4 regions of the Anaerobacillus sp. ABR4_321 genome follow, and region 1 is predicted to be linked to each of the others. Evidence: riboswitches for the same ligand, from Rfam matches in the RefSeq annotation. Region 1 holds a riboswitch; each other region holds the start of a gene.
The links. Region 1 has a riboswitch for S-adenosylmethionine ahead of ACXADT_RS07470 (methionine ABC transporter ATP-binding protein). Riboswitches for the same ligand answer to the same signal wherever they lie in the genome.
Positions count from the first base shown of each region.

Region 1 (4,444 bases):
ATAAGGCACTGTTTGGAAGTAGTTCGCATCTAACTCACCATTAGCGAGAGTTTTGTTCGGAAGAATGTAATCCTGGAAGCGCTCGATTTCAAGAGTAATTCCTTCTTCCTCAAGAAGCGGCTGTGCTTTTTCTAGAATTTCAGCGTGTGGAACGTTTGATGCACCAACAACTAGTTTCGTTTCTTCACTTTCTGATCCTGAGCCTTCACTGTTTCCACCGTTATTTGCTCCACAAGCCGCTAGAGCTGCAAGAGCAACAACTGACAAAAGTAGTAATAGTTTTTTCATGGTTTCTCTCTCCTTTTTTTATCTTATCTTTTATCCATAGCTCGCGTTGTAACATCTCCGATAACCTGAAGAACTGCTACAATAGCGAGAATTAATACAGTTGCGACAAGCGTCACGTCGGGATTATTTCGTTGGAAACCATCTAGATATGCAAGATCTCCTAATCCTCCAGCCCCAACGACACCTGCCATCGCTGTATAGCTCACTAGAGCGATCGCAGTTACTGTTATTCCTGAAATCAATGCTGGCATCGCTTCAGGAAGCAGTACTTTAAAAATAATCTGGCCATTCGTAGCCCCCATCGCTTGGGATGCTTCGATCACTCCCCTGTCTACTTCTCTTAGAGCGATTTCGACCATTCGTGCGTAAAATGGGGCAGCCCCTGCAATAAGTGCTGGCAATGCAGCATTAGCTCCCAGCATCGTACCAACAATATATACAGATAATGGGATAAGCAAAATAATTAATATGATGAATGGAATCGAACGGAACAGGTTTACAATCCCTGCAACAAAACCGTTAATATATCGATTTTCCCAGACGTTTCCCTTTGAAGTTAAGAAAAGCAGCAGGCCGAGTCCAATGCCGAGTATAAACGTTGCGAACACAGAGATCGCGGTCATGTAGATCGTTTGTAATGCCGCTTCCCACATATCTTCCCAACGCACGTTAGGAAATAGTGAACTAAGCATTTGGAATCACCTCCACTTCTACTTTCTGCTCACGTGCATAGCTCAGTGCTTTGTCGATAGCAGATTGTTCACCTTTTAGTAAGACCGATAGCTTACCATAAGGACCATCCTGCGTATGGGTGACCTTCCCTTGAATGATGTTCACTTCGATCTGAAACTCTCTGATTAACTTCGTTACGAGAGGTGACCCCGTAGCTCCTTTTACAAAAGTAAATTGTACGAGTGTCCCTTCTGCACCTTCAGTAAGATGTGAAATCGATTCTTTCATTTCCTCTGGCTCACTCAGCTGGTTTACAAAATCACGGGTGATCGGCTGCTTGGGATGATGGAAAATATCAAGTACTGGACCTTCTTCAACAACACTGCCACCTTCCATGACCGCAACACGATGACAAATCTTTCTGATCACGTGCATTTCATGAGTGATCAACACGATCGTTAGTCCTAGCTCTTTATTAATTTTCTTTAATAGGTCGAGAATACTATCTGTGGTCTTCGGATCCAGGGCCGATGTCGCTTCGTCACAGAGTAACACTTTAGGGTTATTAGCAAGTGCCCGCGCAATCCCAACTCGCTGCTTTTGACCACCACTTAGTTGAGATGGGTACGCATCTTCTCTCCCGGATAACCCAACGAGGTTGATCAACTCGTCCACTCGAGCTTTTCTTTTCTCTTTCGGCACGCCCGATATTTCAAGCGGGAACGCAATATTTTCTTTTACAGTACGTGACCAGAGAATATTAAAATGCTGAAAAATCATTCCGATTTCTTGTCTTGCTAGACGAAGTTCCTTGTTATTCAACTTAGATAATGCTTTGTCATCTACTGTTACGCTGCCATCAGTTGGTCGCTCAAGTAGATTTAACATGCGGATAAGTGTACTCTTTCCAGCGCCACTATATCCGATAACTCCGAAAATTTCGCCTTTTTCAATTGTAAGATCAGTATTCTTCACCGCTTCTACTGGTCCAGAGGCTGCAAAGAACGTCTTCTTTATACCTTTTAACTCAATCATTTGCACACTTCCTTTTACCTTACGATGTCCCATCACAATAGGTTGATTTTAAAACCTTTTGAAATAAAAAATGCCTTTCCGCTATGAGCAGAAAGGCACTTGAAATCGATGTCTTTCTCTCATTTCTCAAAGCATCTGCTTTGCAGGAATTGGCACCTTCTCAAACACGCTGTTTGACGGTTGCCGGGCTTCATAGGGCCAGTCCCTCCACCTCTCTGAATAAGAGATATTTAGTTATTAACACGTTACTCTAGTTAAGTACTAAATCGAATTCTAGCATGGGACTTTTAGTGTGTCAATCGATGAGTAAAAAGTCCGAATTTTTAAATAAAACCAGCTGCCAGAGTTTCAACTACTCCTCTAAAGTCAGCCCTCTTTTCTGACAGCGTAAAAGCGCTGCAATCCATACAGCGCTCGCGCCAATGATTCAGTTGTATCTCTATACGGATCAAACATGCTCTCTTATTTACGCTCTTTGATTTTCATACTGCTCGATTTTATCCTCAAGAGAGAGGGTTCTAGATACTTCGTCCCACCCGTTCAACAACATTTCCTTCCAATAGGGATCGATTTCAAACGATACGTGCAGCCCATCATTATCACTAATAGATTGGTTTTCGAGTTGAACAGTGAGTGAATAACCTTCGCTTGCCTTTGTAAATAATTCTGCAACGGTTTCTTGAGGAAGAGCGATTGGAAGGATACCGTTTTTCACACAGTTGTTGAAAAAGATATCTGCGAAGCTTGGTGCGATGATCACTCTAAATCCGTAGTCTAATAGGGCCCATGGAGCATGTTCTCTCGATGAACCGCAGCCGAAGTTTTTACCCGCTACTAGGATTGAAGCCGACCTGTATTGCTCTTCATTTAAAGAGAAATCAGACCGTGCGATTCCATCGTCATCGAAACGCCAATGATAGAACAAGAACTGTCCAAATCCCTGTCGCTCGATCCGTTTCAGAAATTGCTTTGGTATTATTTGATCAGTGTCCACATTCACCTTTTCAAGAGGATAAACGACACCTGTATATTCATTGATAGGTTCCATGATTTCACTCCTTTACACGACAGGCTGCTTCATTTTTCTTGCATCTGTAAATTTGCCTTCCAAAGCAGCGGCGGCTGCCATGGCAGGACTGACTAGATGCGTTCTAGAACCATTTCCTTGCCGTCCCTCAAAGTTCCGGTTTGATGTAGAAGCGCATCGCTCTCCTGGTGGAACGATATCGTCATTCATCGCAAGACACATACTGCATCCTGCTTCTCTCCACTCAAAGCCAGCATCAATAAACACTTGATCTAGTCCTTCTGCTTCCGCTGTTTCTTTGACAGATTTAGAACCTGGCACGACTAGCGCTCGAACATTGCGGTGTACTTTCCTTCCACGAACAATATTTGCTGCGGCTCTAAGATCACTAATCCTTGAATTTGTACAAGATCCGATAAAGACATGTTGGATGTCGATATCCTGAATTGCCATCCCAGCTGTTAACCCCATATACGTTAAGGCCTGTGCGATTGCTTTTTGATCAGCCGGATCTTCATAGTCCTCTGGAAAAGGCACTCTACCGTAGACGGATGATCCCATAGATGGATTCGTACCCCACGTAACCTGAGGTTCTATCTCATCAGCATGGATCTCTAAAACGTCGTCATACGTTGCTCCTTCATCAGTAGCAAGGTTTCTCCATTCTGATATCGCTGCTTGGAATTCCTCGCCTCGTGGAACATGCCTTTTTCCCTTTAGGTAGTCAAACGTTACCTCATCAGGACTGATTAATCCTGCTTTAGCACCGGCTTCTATCGACATGTTACAGATTGTCATTCGCTCTTCCATCGACATCTTTCTAATCGCTTCACCTGTATATTCTAGAATAGCCCCTGTTCCTGCATTCACTCCAAACTTCGCTATGATTGCAAGAATGATATCCTTCGCCGTTACACCTGCGCCCGGCTGACCATTCACTCGAACTTCAATTGTTTTTGGAGAGGATTGCCAAAGAGTTTGAGTTGAAAGAACATGTTCGACTTCACTCGTTCCGATCCCGAATGCAAGTGCTCCAAAAGCACCGTGTGTCGAGGTATGACTATCACCGCAAACGATTGTTTTGCCTGGTTGAGTCAACCCTAGTTCTGGGCCAATCACATGGACGATACCTTGGTCTGGATGGTTAATATCGGCAATTTCGACCCCAAATTCCTTACAATTTTCTTCTAGCTTCTCCATCTGTACCTTTGAAACAGGATCATTAATGATATGCCGCGCAATCGTTGGAACATTATGATCCATAGTAGCGAAGGTCAGATCAGGACGTCTGACCTTCCGCTGATTCATACGCAAGCCTTCAAAAGCCTGCGGAGATGTTACTTCGTGCACAAGGTGTAAATCGATATAAAGTAAATCTGGACTGCCTTCTTCTCTATGCACAACGTGCTTTTCCCAGATCTT
Region 1 is NZ_JBSWTK010000001.1:1,434,759-1,439,202, reverse strand. Features, by position in the region: gene ACXADT_RS07480 (MetQ/NlpA family ABC transporter substrate-binding protein) at 1-288, opposite strand, end outside; gene ACXADT_RS07475 (methionine ABC transporter permease) at 312-980, opposite strand; gene ACXADT_RS07470 (methionine ABC transporter ATP-binding protein) at 973-1,995, opposite strand; SAM riboswitch class I at 2,112-2,221, opposite strand; gene leuD (3-isopropylmalate dehydratase small subunit) at 2,462-3,043, opposite strand; gene leuC (3-isopropylmalate dehydratase large subunit) at 3,056-4,444, opposite strand, start outside.

Region 2 (4,444 bases), 1.2 Mb from region 1:
AAAGGGCATGGGAGATCAACAAGCGGCTCGCGAAATCAGCTGAAAGAGAAGGATGGGCTCTCGGTGTAGGATCAATGCGGGCAGCGATTCAAGAAGACCGATCAGCTTATTCTTTCGAAGTAAGGAAATACGCTCCTACGATCCCCATCTTCGCAAATATTGGAGCTGTTCAGTTAAACTATGGATTCACTATTGATGAATGTAAGAAAGCAATCGAGCTTGTTGATGCAGATGGTCTTATTCTTCACGTAAATCCGCTTCAAGAAGTGTTTCAGCCTGAAGGAGATACCAATTTTAAAGAACTATTGCCTAAAATTGAAAGTGTCGCGAAGGCACTCGATGTTCCCGTAGGGATTAAAGAAGTAGGAATGGGAATCGATGGAGATACTGCAAGGCGGTTGGTAGAAAGCGGAGTAGGCTTTATTGATGTAGCTGGTGCAGGTGGAACATCATGGATTAAGGTCGAGAGCTATCGTTCACATCAGAGTATGAGAGAACAAGCAGCTGAAGCGTTTCAAAGTTGGGGGAACGCTACCGCTGAATGTTTGATCGAAGTTCGAAATGAACTCCCACACGCGCCGATCATTGCAAGTGGCGGTCTTAAAAACGGTGTTGATGCCGCCAAAAGTATTGCCTTGGGGGCTGATCTTGCAGGGTTTGGCCGAGCACTTCTTCATAGCGCAGTAGACGACAGTGAAGAAGCGTTATTAGACCAGCTGAGACGAATTCAGTTCGAACTACAAACTGCTATGTTTGGAATTGGCGCGTCTTCAATTGCGCAACTCAAAAAAACAAATTTGCTTCGTCAGTCGTAGCCGGAGAATTTACTCCGGTTTTTAGTATAGCACCCTTTTCCGAGCACAAACTAACCGGAAAGGGGGAGTGAAAAATGGATTGGCTTTCGATCGTACCGTTCTTGGTCATGATTCTCGTAGCGATGAAGACGAAACTCGTTATACCTGGGTTAACAGCAGGGTTGCTAACAGCTTCATTCATACATAAGCCTCAACCTATAGAAGGACTCGAGCAGTTTTATCAATTTATTATGAGTGGTTTAAAAGATGAGAGCAACATTAAAATCATCATCTTTTTATACATGTTTACTGGTCTCATCGGAATGATGAAATATACTGGTGGAATAAAAGGCTTCGTTCGATTCGCTTCTGGAAAAATCACTTCGAAAAAGGGAGCGTTATTTTTAACATGGTTATCAACGCTCGGGACGTTTAGTGCTCCGAGCTTTCGCATCGTTACGGTTGCCCCGATTATGAAAGCACTCTTGAAAAAAGTGAAGATGACCCCTCAGGAACTTGGCTTTGTGATTGAAACCACAGCAACTCCAGTAATTGTTCTAATGCCGATTGCGACTGCGTTCGTTGGATATATGTCCTCTGTTGTCGACCTTTCTTTAAGAGGACAGGGTCTTGAGGGAGATGGCTACAGATTGTTTTTGCAAAGCATTCCGTACAATTTTTTCTCAATATCGATTCTTATCATCGGATTTTATTTAAGTTTCTTTCATCATACGAAGATCCCGGCTACTGATGCTGGGAATATGGAGAAAGAAATCGATGACAAATGGGAAGATTGTCATCCTGTTGTTTCAAAAGATCTTCCGGCAAAACCTATGAACCTTTTGCTGCCACTAGGAGGAGTAATTTTCCTAACGCTTTTAATCACATATTGGAGTGGGTATGAGAAAGGGTTCAAAAGCCCAGTACAGGCATTCATCGAAGCAGATGTATTAGATGCGATGGTCTTCGCTCTAATGACAACCGTTTTGTTAACGTTTCTATTTTATTTATTTCAGAGGTTCTCATTAAAAAACCTTGTCACGTTCTTTATTGAAGGCGGTAATGATATGATGTCTGTCATCGTATTACTAACGATTGTTTGGGGACTTGCTTCTTCTGCTGAAGCATTAGGATTTTCTCAGTTTGTAACGAAGAACTTAAACTGGATTCCTGCATTATTCGTGCCACCGGTGTTATTCCTGGTGGGGGCATTCATTTCATACTTCATTGGCTCTTCATGGGGGACTTGGGGAATTCTTATGCCTTTAGGAGTCTCTCTCGGTGCTACCACAGGAACTTCATTGCCACTCGTGATCGGTGCTGTGTTTGCTAGTGGAACGTTCGGTGCTTTTTCGTCACCACTTAGCGATAATACGAATACAATAGCCAAGATACTTAAGTTGAACACGATGGCTTATGCTTCCTTTAAGCTAAAACCTGCACTGATCGGTGCTAGCGTATCAGCAATCGGATATTTTTTAATTTCTTTGTTCGTTTAGCACACTAATGCAAGCTTTTCTATTGACACCTACTGTTACAACCTTTAATATTGTCATTAACTTAATAATCCTTTTCAAGGATCTTCTTATTCAGAGAGGTGGAGGGACTGGCCCTTTGATACCTCGGCAACGGATTCCTATAAATGTTATACGGGAGCACCGTGCCAATTCCTGCGGCGAAAGTCGGAAAATAAGAAGAGGCGATCGGTAAATCCAAACCCTCTTCTGTTCGGGCAGATGAGGGTTTTTTATATGCACTCCTCATCATACAAACTACTTCAAGGAGTGAAAGGAATTGCAGAAAACGTCAGACAAAAAACAAATGATAATCAACCATCTTCTAGGAAAAGGTATCTATAAGGAACAAGGCAAACAGCTTTACATGTTAACTCTGAGTGAGCTCGAGAAGGTATATACAGAGAAAGCTGTTCAAAATAGCAACAACACTTGGAGAAATGGAGTGGAAAGAATGGAAAAAGCGGTATTTGCAGCAGGATGTTTTTGGGGAGTAGAAGCACTATTTCAGCAGCTGAATGGTGTCGTGTCTACTTCAGTAGGATTTACAGGTGGAAGTACGATCGATCCTTCTTATGAAGAAGTATATAAAGAACTTACTGGTCATGCTGAAGCGGTGCTTATCGAATATAATCCAGCGATTATTACGTATGAGGAACTGCTCCAAGTTTTCTTTGATAATCATAATCCCACATCTTTGAACCGTCAGGGTGAAGATGTGGGTACTAGGTATCGTTCCGCTATTTTTTATAACTCAGATTCGCAAAAGACTTCAGCAGAACTTGCACTGAACGAGCTTACTGAAGCAAAACGTTTTAAGAAGCCAATCGTAACTCAAATTGTTCCTGCAACGAATTTTTATAAAGCAGAGGAGTACCATCAGAGCTACTTAGCAAAGCGTGGACAGTCTTCTTGTAAAATTTCATAATTTAAAAAAGAGGCTTTCCCTTTGTGGGAAGCCTCTTATATTTTATTATCGGTTAACGCCAATGTGATCTAAGAATATTTTTCCTCTTTCTGATTGATCAAATTGAAATGTTATGGAGGTAAGGGTATCTGGTTCAAACGTGTTGTTTTGTTCAATAAATGTACTCATCGGTATGTTGAACGTTTGAAGGACCGGTTCGGTAAGGGCTCCGAATCGCGCTTCTTCATAGAACTTCGTTTTTGTGTGCTGAATCGGTAGCACAGGATGCATACTCATCACATCGCTCAATTTGACACTAGCAGATTCACCGTTTTCAGATGTGGCTGTTATTGTGAAATCCACAAAAACTTCTTCTTCTACTTCAGATACATTCGCCGCTGCAAACGTTAAGGAGCTATCTTTCTTAAACGCGTAAGGATCTTCTAACGCTTTGGTAAACGAAAGCTTGTATGAACCATTCCTAGAGTAGTCGTGATTCCATTTAAGGTAAACGCCGTGATTATCTCTCACTTTATTTCTTCTATAGTCTAATTCACCTTCATACCATTGCAATAGGCCGTTTCCTTGCAATTCAATATAAGGGGTCGAAGCTGTATTGACATCAACATCCTCTTCGAATGTACTAAAAATATGATAAGAAGTATCTTCATATTTACTAATGTACGTTGTTGAAGGGAGCCAATCTAACGCATAGCGGTAATCTTCCAGCATAGGTCGGTAGGAGTTGTCGTTATTCAAGGTAGCTTCTAAAAATCCAGAAACGTATGTTTTTGCAATCTGCATCTGTTCCTCTCCGCTGATCAAAGGCTGTTTGTTCAATAAAAGAGTGAATGGAAAGTAAGTATCGTTATCACCCCAAGTTGTATTAAACTGACCATGGTTAGCTCGGTCGATGTAGAGTGCAGACTTGATCACATCTTCACTACCTGTTAACTCGATGCCATTGAATTGTCGATCTCCCTCAAATTCAGACAGGTCACTATCATATGATCCATGCAGAATTAAGTAATTTACATCGTTCAATTCAATTTTTCGATCAGCTAACGTATGATAGTCAGTCGGAGCGATCGCAATAACGCTTTGTATATTGTATTGATAGTCAAACGACTTGTAGGCGTTATTTGGATAGCGATCTAAGCGATTGAACTTCGCAGCTAAAATTGCAGCCTGACCTCCTCTTGAATGACCAGTCAATGCAATTCTTTCAA
Region 2 is NZ_JBSWTK010000001.1:2,667,783-2,672,226, reverse strand. Features, by position in the region: gene fni (type 2 isopentenyl-diphosphate Delta-isomerase) at 1-815, shown strand, start outside; gene ACXADT_RS13835 (Na+/H+ antiporter NhaC family protein) at 890-2,293, shown strand; SAM riboswitch class I at 2,377-2,490, shown strand; gene msrA (peptide-methionine (S)-S-oxide reductase MsrA) at 2,589-3,236, shown strand; gene ACXADT_RS13825 (alpha/beta hydrolase family protein) at 3,282-4,444, opposite strand, start outside.
Region 2: it holds a riboswitch for S-adenosylmethionine, as region 1 does, so the genes downstream of both, msrA (peptide-methionine (S)-S-oxide reductase MsrA) here and ACXADT_RS07470 (methionine ABC transporter ATP-binding protein) in region 1, are expected to answer to the same signal.

Region 3 (4,444 bases), 250 kb from region 1:
AGATTGCATACGTAAGAAGTAGACGGGAAGAGAAAGGTTCATATGTCCAATCGGATCTATTTATTCAGAATCTTGAAGAGGGACGTGAAGCTGAGCGGCTTAATTCTGAAGGAAGTAGTTTCATAGCTCCACGATGGTCTCCAGATGGTTCATCACTATCTTTCATTGGACATAATTTTGAGTATGAGAGTGCGACGCTAAATAAAGTTTGGACAGTTAAGATTGAATCGAAAACCTTTACGTGCCTTACAGAAACAATCGACCTCGAGTGTTCAGATGTTCTCATTTCAGATCTCCATTGGGGAATTGAGCCGTCTGGAGCGGTGTGGAACGAAGACGGCAAGACACTCTATTTCCTTGCGAGTGAACATGGAAACACAGGAATTTATTCTATTCATCTAGATGGCACCCTTCGACAAATAGCGGGGGGTGACAGGCACCACTACGCACTTCACTTAGCGGGTGGTGAAGCTGCGGTAGCGATCAGTGATCCGGTGGATGTTGGTGATATCTATACGCTATCCTTAGAAGGAGAAAGCTCGATAGAAAGAATCACTTCCTGTAATGAAGAGGTGTTGAGTGCGGATTCGCTTTCCACTCCACAACCGTACACCTATGAAAGCAGAGATGGACTGAACATACAGGGGTGGATCATGAAACCGACTTCCTTCGAGGAAGGGAAGCAGTATCCAACAGTTTTAGAAATTCATGGCGGTCCCCACATGATGTATGGGAATTCATTCATGCACGAATTTCAGCTTCTTGCATCAAGAGGATATGCAGTAGTCTATACGAATCCTCGCGGTAGTCAAGGATATGGTCAGGAGTTCGTGAATGGATGCCGTGGCGACTATGGTGGCGGCGACTATGACGATGTCATGGCAGGGATAGAAGCAGCTGTCGCGCAAACGAGCTTCATAGATTCTGAGAAATTGTTCGTTACAGGCGGCAGCTATGGCGGGTTCATGACGAACTGGATCGTTGGCAAAACAAATGTGTTCAAAGCGGCTGTAACGCAGCGCTCGATCTCGAACTGGTTAAGTTTCTACGGAGTAAGCGACATAGGGTATTTCTTCACAAAGTGGGAAGTGGGAGCTGACCTCGATGAAGATCCAACAAAGCTATGGGATCATTCACCGTTGAAATATGTCGATCAAATCAAAACACCGCTTCTTATTCTCCACAGCGAACAGGACTACCGATGCCCGATCGAGCAAGGTGAGCAGTTATTCATTGCGTTGAAGCACCGTGAGAAGAAGACGAAGTTTGTGAGATTCCCAGAATCAGATCACAACCTTTCAAGAAACGGACATCCTGAGTTAAGGGTAGAGCGATTGAACCATCTGGTCGGCTGGTTTGATGAACACCTCGAAAGCGAGAAAAATTAATCGACATAATGTGAGAGGTGACAGGCACCGCATCGGTACCACGTCGGTACCACGTCGGTACCACGTCGAAAAAGCCCTTGACGTTCGGTGAGTGAGGTACTATACTGTTGAGAATAGTTAAACAATATGAATAATTCAAACTCTTATCAAGAGTGGCGGAGGGACTGGCCCATTGACGCCCGGCAACCATCTCAGTTCGTGAGAAAGGTGCTAATTCCAGCAAACGAGCGATCGTTTGAAAGATGAGAGAGAGTTACATAGTGCAAAACACCCAACTCTCTCTGTTCATCAGAGAGAGTTTTTTCGTTTATGGGGTTTGAAACAAAGGAGGGAACCGACGCTCTAGTGTTATCGTACGCTTACGTAATTTAGTGCAAAGACGCTTTAAATGACTATAGGAGAGAAAGGGAGTTAGGAGAATGAAGAAACTATCGCTACTAGTAGGTGCATTATTATTAATCATCACAGCTGGGTGTTCTGGCAGTGCAGAGTCAGGTGATTCAAATGAAGGGCCGCTAAAGGTAGGGGTAACAGCAGGTCCGCATGAAGATGTCATGAAGAAAGTAAAAGAAGTTGCTGAGAAAGATGGTTTCGAGATCGATGTCGTGGCGTTCAACGATTACGTTATGCCAAACAAGGCTCTTGATGAAGGGGAGCTCGATGCGAATGTTTTTCAGCACGAACCGTATTTAAATGATTTTGTAGAAGAGCGTGGGATGGAGTTATCTAAGGTTGCGACGACGATTAATTTTCCGATGGGCATCTATTCCGATCAATATGAGAACCTTGATAATTTGAAGAAAGGTGACAAAGTAGGACTACCGAATCACTCTACTGGAGAACCCCGAGCTCTCATGTTGTTTGAAGAAGCAGGGATCATTGAATTAAAAGACGGTGTAGGTGTTGAAGCAACGATTAAGGATATTGAGAAGAACCCGTTGAATCTTGAGTTTGTTCCTCTTGAAGCATCGCAGATTCCAAGACAGCTAGGTGAGCTTGCCATCGCTGCGATCAACACGAACTATGCGATGGAAAGCGGTCGGGTTCCAACTGAAGATTCTCTCGTAATGGAACCGGAAGATTCTCCTTGGGTGAACGTAATCGCAACAAAAACCGATAATAAAGACGACGAGAGAATCAATAAACTAGTGGACTATTATCAGTCAGATGAAGTTAAGAAGTTTATTAAAGAAGAATTCAACGGCTCAGTCATAGCATCCTGGTAATTTCGGTAAAGGAGAGAAGGAAATGATACGACTAGAAAATATCTCAAAAGCGTTTCAAACCGGAACTACTGTTACGAAGGCTCTGGATAGCGTTGACCTTAACGTTGAAAAAGGAAAGATCTATGGTGTGATCGGTTATAGTGGCGCTGGTAAAAGTACCCTCGTTCGAACGGTCAATCTGTTAGAGAGACCAACAGAAGGGAAAGTGTTCATTAATGATGTAGAGTTAACCGGTCTATCAGCTGGCAAGTTAAAGAAAACACGTCAGCGAATCGGAATGATCTTTCAGTCGTTCAATCTATTAAAAACGGGGACGGTTTATCAAAATATCGCCATCCCCCTTAAGCTCACTGGCGTTTCAAAAAAGGAAATCGATTCGCGTGTAAGAAAGTATCTACAGATTGTAGGACTAGAAGATAAGCGGGACGTGTATCCTGGACAGCTCTCAGGTGGACAGAAACAAAGAGTAGCGATTGCACGCGCGCTAGCGCATGAGCCAGAAGTTCTTCTTTGTGACGAAGCAACGAGCGCGCTCGATCCTGACACAACTGAGTCGATTTTATCTTTACTAGAGGAAATCAACCAGGAGTTCGGACTAACGATTTTACTCATTACACATGAAATGCACGTGGTTCAAAAGATTTGTCATGAAGTGGCCGTGATGGAAAACGGACGCATCATTGAACAAGGACCAGTTGTTGATCTATTTAGTAGACCAATGACGCCTACGACAAAACGATTCGTACAATCGCTGTTTCAAGATGACGTTCCTGAATCCCTCGTGAAGAAGCTTGAGTCGAAGGGACAAATCGTGACGCTTTCCTTCGTAGGAGAATCGTCAGGAAAGCCTGCACTTGCCCTCCTTAGTAAAAACTTTGATATTTATCCATCTATTCTTGCAGGGAATATCACGCAGCTTAAGAATCAACCTTTTGGTAGATTAGTCGTTCATCTTGAAGGAGAAGATTCAGAAACGAAGAGAGCGGTTATGTTTTTAGAAGAACGAGGAATTTTTGTAGAAGGGTATGTACCGGAGGTGAACGCGCATGTCAGCTAAGATTTCGGAATTTATCGATCTATGGGGCGCGGATATTTGGAGTGCGATCATCGAAACGTTCCAGATGGTAGGGATCTCGCTGTTAATTTCAGTGCTGTTAGGACTACCACTCGGTGTGCTTCTCGTGCTAACAAGACCTGGGAAGGCGCTAGATAACAAGATCCTTTTTCGTTTGTTAAACGCTGTGATCAATGTGATCAGGTCCATCCCGTTCATCATCTTATTGTTTTTCATCCTGCCTTTTACAAAGTTTATCGCAGGCACTACGATCGGAGTGAAAGGCGTGATCGTGCCGCTCGTCGTCTTTACTGCTCCATACATAGCAAGGTTGATGGAGTCCGCTCTTCTTGAGGTGGATCGAGGCGTTGTTGAAGCATATGAGGCGATGGGGATTAAGACACGTCATATCATTTGGCATGTACTTGTAAGAGAATCGCGATCTTCCATCGTATTAGGACTTACGATTGCGACGATTGGATTGATCGGAGCCACCGCGATGGCAGGGCTTGTCGGAGCAGGAGGGTTAGGTGACCTTGCTTATCGCTATGGGCATCTTCGTTACGAAGTCGACGTGATGTACGTAACGGTGTTCTTGCTGATCGTACTCGTTCAGGGGCTTCAATCTCTCGGTAATGTAATGGCAGCACGGCTTAAGAAGGACTAGACTCACGAAAGGAGTTTTCTTATGGAACCAATTCATGTTCGAGCAACCCCGGGGCACTATCAGTGTCAGCAAGGTGTTTTGGATGAACTTCCAGATCGATTGGAGCAAG
Region 3 is NZ_JBSWTK010000001.1:1,187,253-1,191,696, forward strand. Features, by position in the region: gene ACXADT_RS06250 (S9 family peptidase) at 1-1,388, shown strand, start outside; SAM riboswitch class I at 1,529-1,637, shown strand; gene ACXADT_RS06255 (MetQ/NlpA family ABC transporter substrate-binding protein) at 1,808-2,614, shown strand; gene ACXADT_RS06260 (methionine ABC transporter ATP-binding protein) at 2,637-3,671, shown strand; gene ACXADT_RS06265 (methionine ABC transporter permease) at 3,661-4,335, shown strand; gene ACXADT_RS06270 (iron-containing alcohol dehydrogenase family protein) at 4,357-4,444, shown strand, end outside.
Region 3: it holds a riboswitch for S-adenosylmethionine, as region 1 does, so the genes downstream of both, ACXADT_RS06255 (MetQ/NlpA family ABC transporter substrate-binding protein) here and ACXADT_RS07470 (methionine ABC transporter ATP-binding protein) in region 1, are expected to answer to the same signal.

Region 4 (4,444 bases), 770 kb from region 1:
CAGCTCTATCACCATGCATGGGGAGTAGACCTTTCCGACATTGGAGCTCCGATTATGCAGGGACAGATTAGCTTTGGTAAAAGTCAGATTCTACTGCGGGATTATCACGAACAAAAAGAAATCAAACACGTTATTTTGGAAATGAGTGAAGAAGTAGCGAGGCGTGCGAGGAGAGCCGGGAAAGCGGGGCGTACGATCAGCCTCGGGATCGGCTATAGTAAAGACGAAGGAGGCGGTGGTTTTCACAGGTCGAAAAGCATCGATAGCCCCACTTCCATCACACTTGAAATCTATAACGTGTGCTTGCAGCTTTTTCAGGAATTTTATAGAGGGCAAACGGTTCGGAAAATTTCAATCGCTCTTTCAAATATTTGTGATGACGAGGAAGTGCAGCTCGACCTTTTCAATATGAAACGGCCGAAGCAACGAGACCTTGGATACGTAATGGATTCGATACGGGAGAAATACGGATCCGATTCTCTGCTTCGCGCTGTTTCCTATACGAAAGCCGGTACAGCATTGCATCGAAGTAAGCTTGTCGGAGGTCACAAAGCATAGAAAGGGGTTGATAAGATGATTCGTGACCGAGGAAATATCAAATGGACATCGATGATGTTACCAGAGCATGTTAAAGAGTTAAGAGAATGGAAAGAAGAAGATCGGAGAAGAGAACAGCCTGAGCTTGATGAGCAGAAGATGGAGGAGATGAACGACACCATTTGCGAAGCGATGGCCTTTCACCAGCCGCTTACATTTCACTACTTCAAGAACGGTACGAAGAATGTGTTGACAGGATATGTTCATTATATCGACCAGCTCAATAAAGAATTGCGAATTGTTGACCTAGATGAGAAGAGGCAGAACATTCCGTTTGCAAGCCTCGTGCATATCGGTGAAGGCGACTAAGATGGTAACACTCCCCACAACTGAAGACGTTTTTCCTCGGCGAAAAGGGGTAAAATACGTACAAACTAGTATACGGAGTGAACTGTCAGATGCTATCTGTAGAGAGTCTCAAACATTATAAGGAAAACATAAAAGGAATCGATATTCACTATGAATATCATGAGAACGAAGTGACGTCCGACCGTCCTGTACTAACATTACTGCATGGGTTTTTATCTTCGACTTTTAGTTATCGACGGTTGATTCCCTTGCTTTCAAAGCATTACACGATTGTAGCCGTTGATCTCCCGCCGTTTGGAAGAAGTGAAAAATCGAGTCGGTTTGTTCATTCTTATCAAAACTTTGCGGAAGTCGTGATCGAACTACTCGAGCGGCTAAGTATTGACGAAACCGTTATGATCGGTCATTCGATGGGAGGGCAAGTGGCATTAAGAGCCGCAAGTATCGATGAAGACCTAGTTAAGAAAAACATTTTGCTCAGTAGTTCAGGCTACCTTGAAAAAGCGAGGCAGAGTTTAGTGTATTCCTCTTATTTGCCCTTTTTCTCAATGTATTTAAAGCGCTGGCTTTCGCGAAAAGGAGCAAAAGGGAATTTGGTGAACTGCGTTTACGATCCGAATTTAATCGATGAAGAGATGGTGGATGGGTATGTTCAGCCTTTCTTTCATGAAGGGATTTTCCGTTCTCTCGTACGAATGATTCGAGATCGTGAAGGGGATTTATCACAAGAAGAATTGAGAAGAATTCATACGCCGAGTTTACTGATATGGGGGGAGCATGATCGAGTTGTACCGCTTCAAATTGGAAAACGGTTGGCAGAAGATCTGCCGAATTCAGAGCTGATCGTATACGAAAAGACGGGTCATCTTCTTCCGGAAGAGCAGCCTCGTTCGATTTTAAGAGACATTCAGAAATTTATTCAGGCATAAGTCGAAGAGCGACACGATTCGACTTTTTTCTTGACGAAAAAGAATAATGCGTGATAAACTTCATAACACTAAATCGAATAGTTCTTATCAAGAGAAGTGGAGGGAACTGGCCCTGAGAAGCTTCAGCAACCTCTGATATGTCAGAAAGGTGCTGCTTCCAGCAAGAGAGATCTTGAGAGATAAGAGTGAAAGCCCTCTTCTCTTGAAGTGGGCTTTTTTGATTGCTACAAACTTTACGAACAAGGAGAAACATCATGGACAAAGACATAAAAGGGAACGGCTTTGCGCTGCTTCCACTCGGTATATTTATTTTACTTTTTATTGGAACGGCAGTTGTAACAAAAGATTTTTATAGCATGCCTGTTGTGCTTGCTTCACTGATCGCTGCAGGCGTTGCACTTGCGATGAATAGGAAAGAAAGCTTCATGACAAAGGTCGAGGTGTTTTGTAGAGGAGCAGGGAACTCCAATATCATCTTAATGATTCTTGTTTTTTTATTAGCGGGAGCATTCGCTGAAACAGCCAAGAAGATAGGTGCAGTAGATTCGATTGTTAATCTCGGCATCTCGATATTACCAGCAAGCCTTCTCGTTGTTGGTTTATTTTTAATCGGATGCTTTATTTCGATATCGATGGGGACGTCGATGGGAACGATCGTAGCATTGGCTCCGATTGGAATTGGAATTGCAGAGCAATCAGGGATTCCTGTAGCTTTGACATTGTCAGCGGTCATCGGAGGAGCGATGTTTGGAGATAACCTCTCGATGATTTCGGATACGACGATTGCAGCGGTTCGGACGCAAAACACGAAAATGAAAGATAAGTTCAAAGTGAACTTTTTCATCGTTTTACCGGCTGCAATTATTACTGCCATTATATATGGATTCTTAACGGTAGGGGAAAGCGCGACAGTAAGTGGAGGTAAATCATTTGATTTTATCACAGTACTCCCATACCTTGGCGTATTGATCGCAGCGATTGCAGGCGTGAATGTACTGATCGTACTCGTTAGTGGGACATTGTTCGCAGGTGCTGTGGGCTTATTTAACGGGACGTTTGGTTTAAGTGGGCTCGTTTCTACGGTAACGGATGGCATTAAAGGGATGGAAGATCTCGCCATGATCGCATTGATTATTGGTGGGATGATCGAGGTTATCCGATATAATGGAGGCGTTCAGTACGTTCTCGATAAAATTCTTCATCGAGTGAGATCGAGAAGAGGGGCAGAGTTTGGTATCGCTGGGCTCGCTACGGTTTTAGACTTATCAACGGCAAATAACACGATATCAATCATAATGGGTGGACCACTCGCGAAGAACATATCAGAAGAGTATCAAGTTGATGCTCGAAAGTCCGCAAGTATTCTTGATATATTTTCTGGAAGTGTTCAGGGCATGCTGCCATACGGCGCACAGTTGTTAGCAGCGGCTGGACTAGCTTCGATCTCGCCTTTAGCACTCATACCATATTCAATCTATCCAATTCTTACAGCGGTCGCTGGTATTGTGGCAATTACCATCAATTATCCTTCATTTCGAAAAGAAGAAGCAGTAGAATAACGAAACAACCAGGCCTGTCAAAATGACGGCCTGGTTTTGTTTATTCTTCGATCTGCTTTTGTAGGTTTACAATTTTTTGAGGCAATATATAAAGAAATTCAATCAATGAGTCCAATAAATCAATAATTAAATTAGCTGTTTCTTCACTTGCAGAATTTTCAAGGCATAAAAGGTTGTGGAGGTTACTTCCTTTTCCTAACAGCTGCCCGAGTCGTACGATTGGCTCTTCAAGATCAACTTGTTTGGCCAGGCTTTCGAGCTGTTTTGATAGAGGTTGAGAAAGTTCATTTTCAGCTAAAAAGCTTCTAGTGATGCTCTCTAAAACGCGGTTTGCCATAACGGCAGTAGCAGTCCAGTCTTTCATATTATGTACGTTAACTGCTGAACGATAGACCCGCTCGAGGTCATCTGGCAGCCTCGCAGTGCCAACCAATCTGCCAAGAGGTTCTCTAGTGAAAGAAGTTTGGTGAACAAAGAGCTCTACTTCTTCACCTTGATCGCTTGTAGACGTTTTAATCAATACAAAGAGTATGGATTCTTTACATACCGAACATCTTGAAAAGGTTGAAAAGACCGTTTGGTTGATCTGGTAATCGAATTTCAAATGAAAAGAAGCGGTGTTTCCGCACTCTGGACATTCTGTATTGGCGGACTTTGGTAGTTTTGTTTGTCCGTATTTTACAACAGAATTAATTGTCGTTTGTTGTATTTTTCTCATCTAATACCCCCTGAATCGATTTTGAGCTTAATCTTTGATCTCTTATTGATACGGGTGTTGAGAATAAGGTGGATGTAGTAGTAAGAATATTATAACATTTTATCTTATCAACTTACATTATTCGCCCCGATTGGTAATTTAAGGGGGCGCATTGTGGAGAATAAAAGATTTGTGTTGATTCGAGACAAAAGCCTCTATGTAATCCTGTTTTCTAAAACAAAATTGACAACAAATCAAGCCTGTGAACAAGTATGGTTAAAACACCGAAGAGCAAAAGTACGATTAACATTCGCTTCTTCACATCAACCTGCAATCCCTGCTAATTCAAGAGA
Region 4 is NZ_JBSWTK010000001.1:2,206,785-2,211,228, forward strand. Features, by position in the region: gene ACXADT_RS11390 (Y-family DNA polymerase) at 1-558, shown strand, start outside; gene ACXADT_RS11395 (YolD-like family protein) at 574-906, shown strand; gene ACXADT_RS11400 (alpha/beta fold hydrolase) at 996-1,835, shown strand; SAM riboswitch class I at 1,917-2,021, shown strand; gene ACXADT_RS11405 (Na+/H+ antiporter NhaC family protein) at 2,090-3,394, shown strand; gene ACXADT_RS11410 (hypothetical protein) at 3,435-4,112, opposite strand.
Region 4: it holds a riboswitch for S-adenosylmethionine, as region 1 does, so the genes downstream of both, ACXADT_RS11405 (Na+/H+ antiporter NhaC family protein) here and ACXADT_RS07470 (methionine ABC transporter ATP-binding protein) in region 1, are expected to answer to the same signal.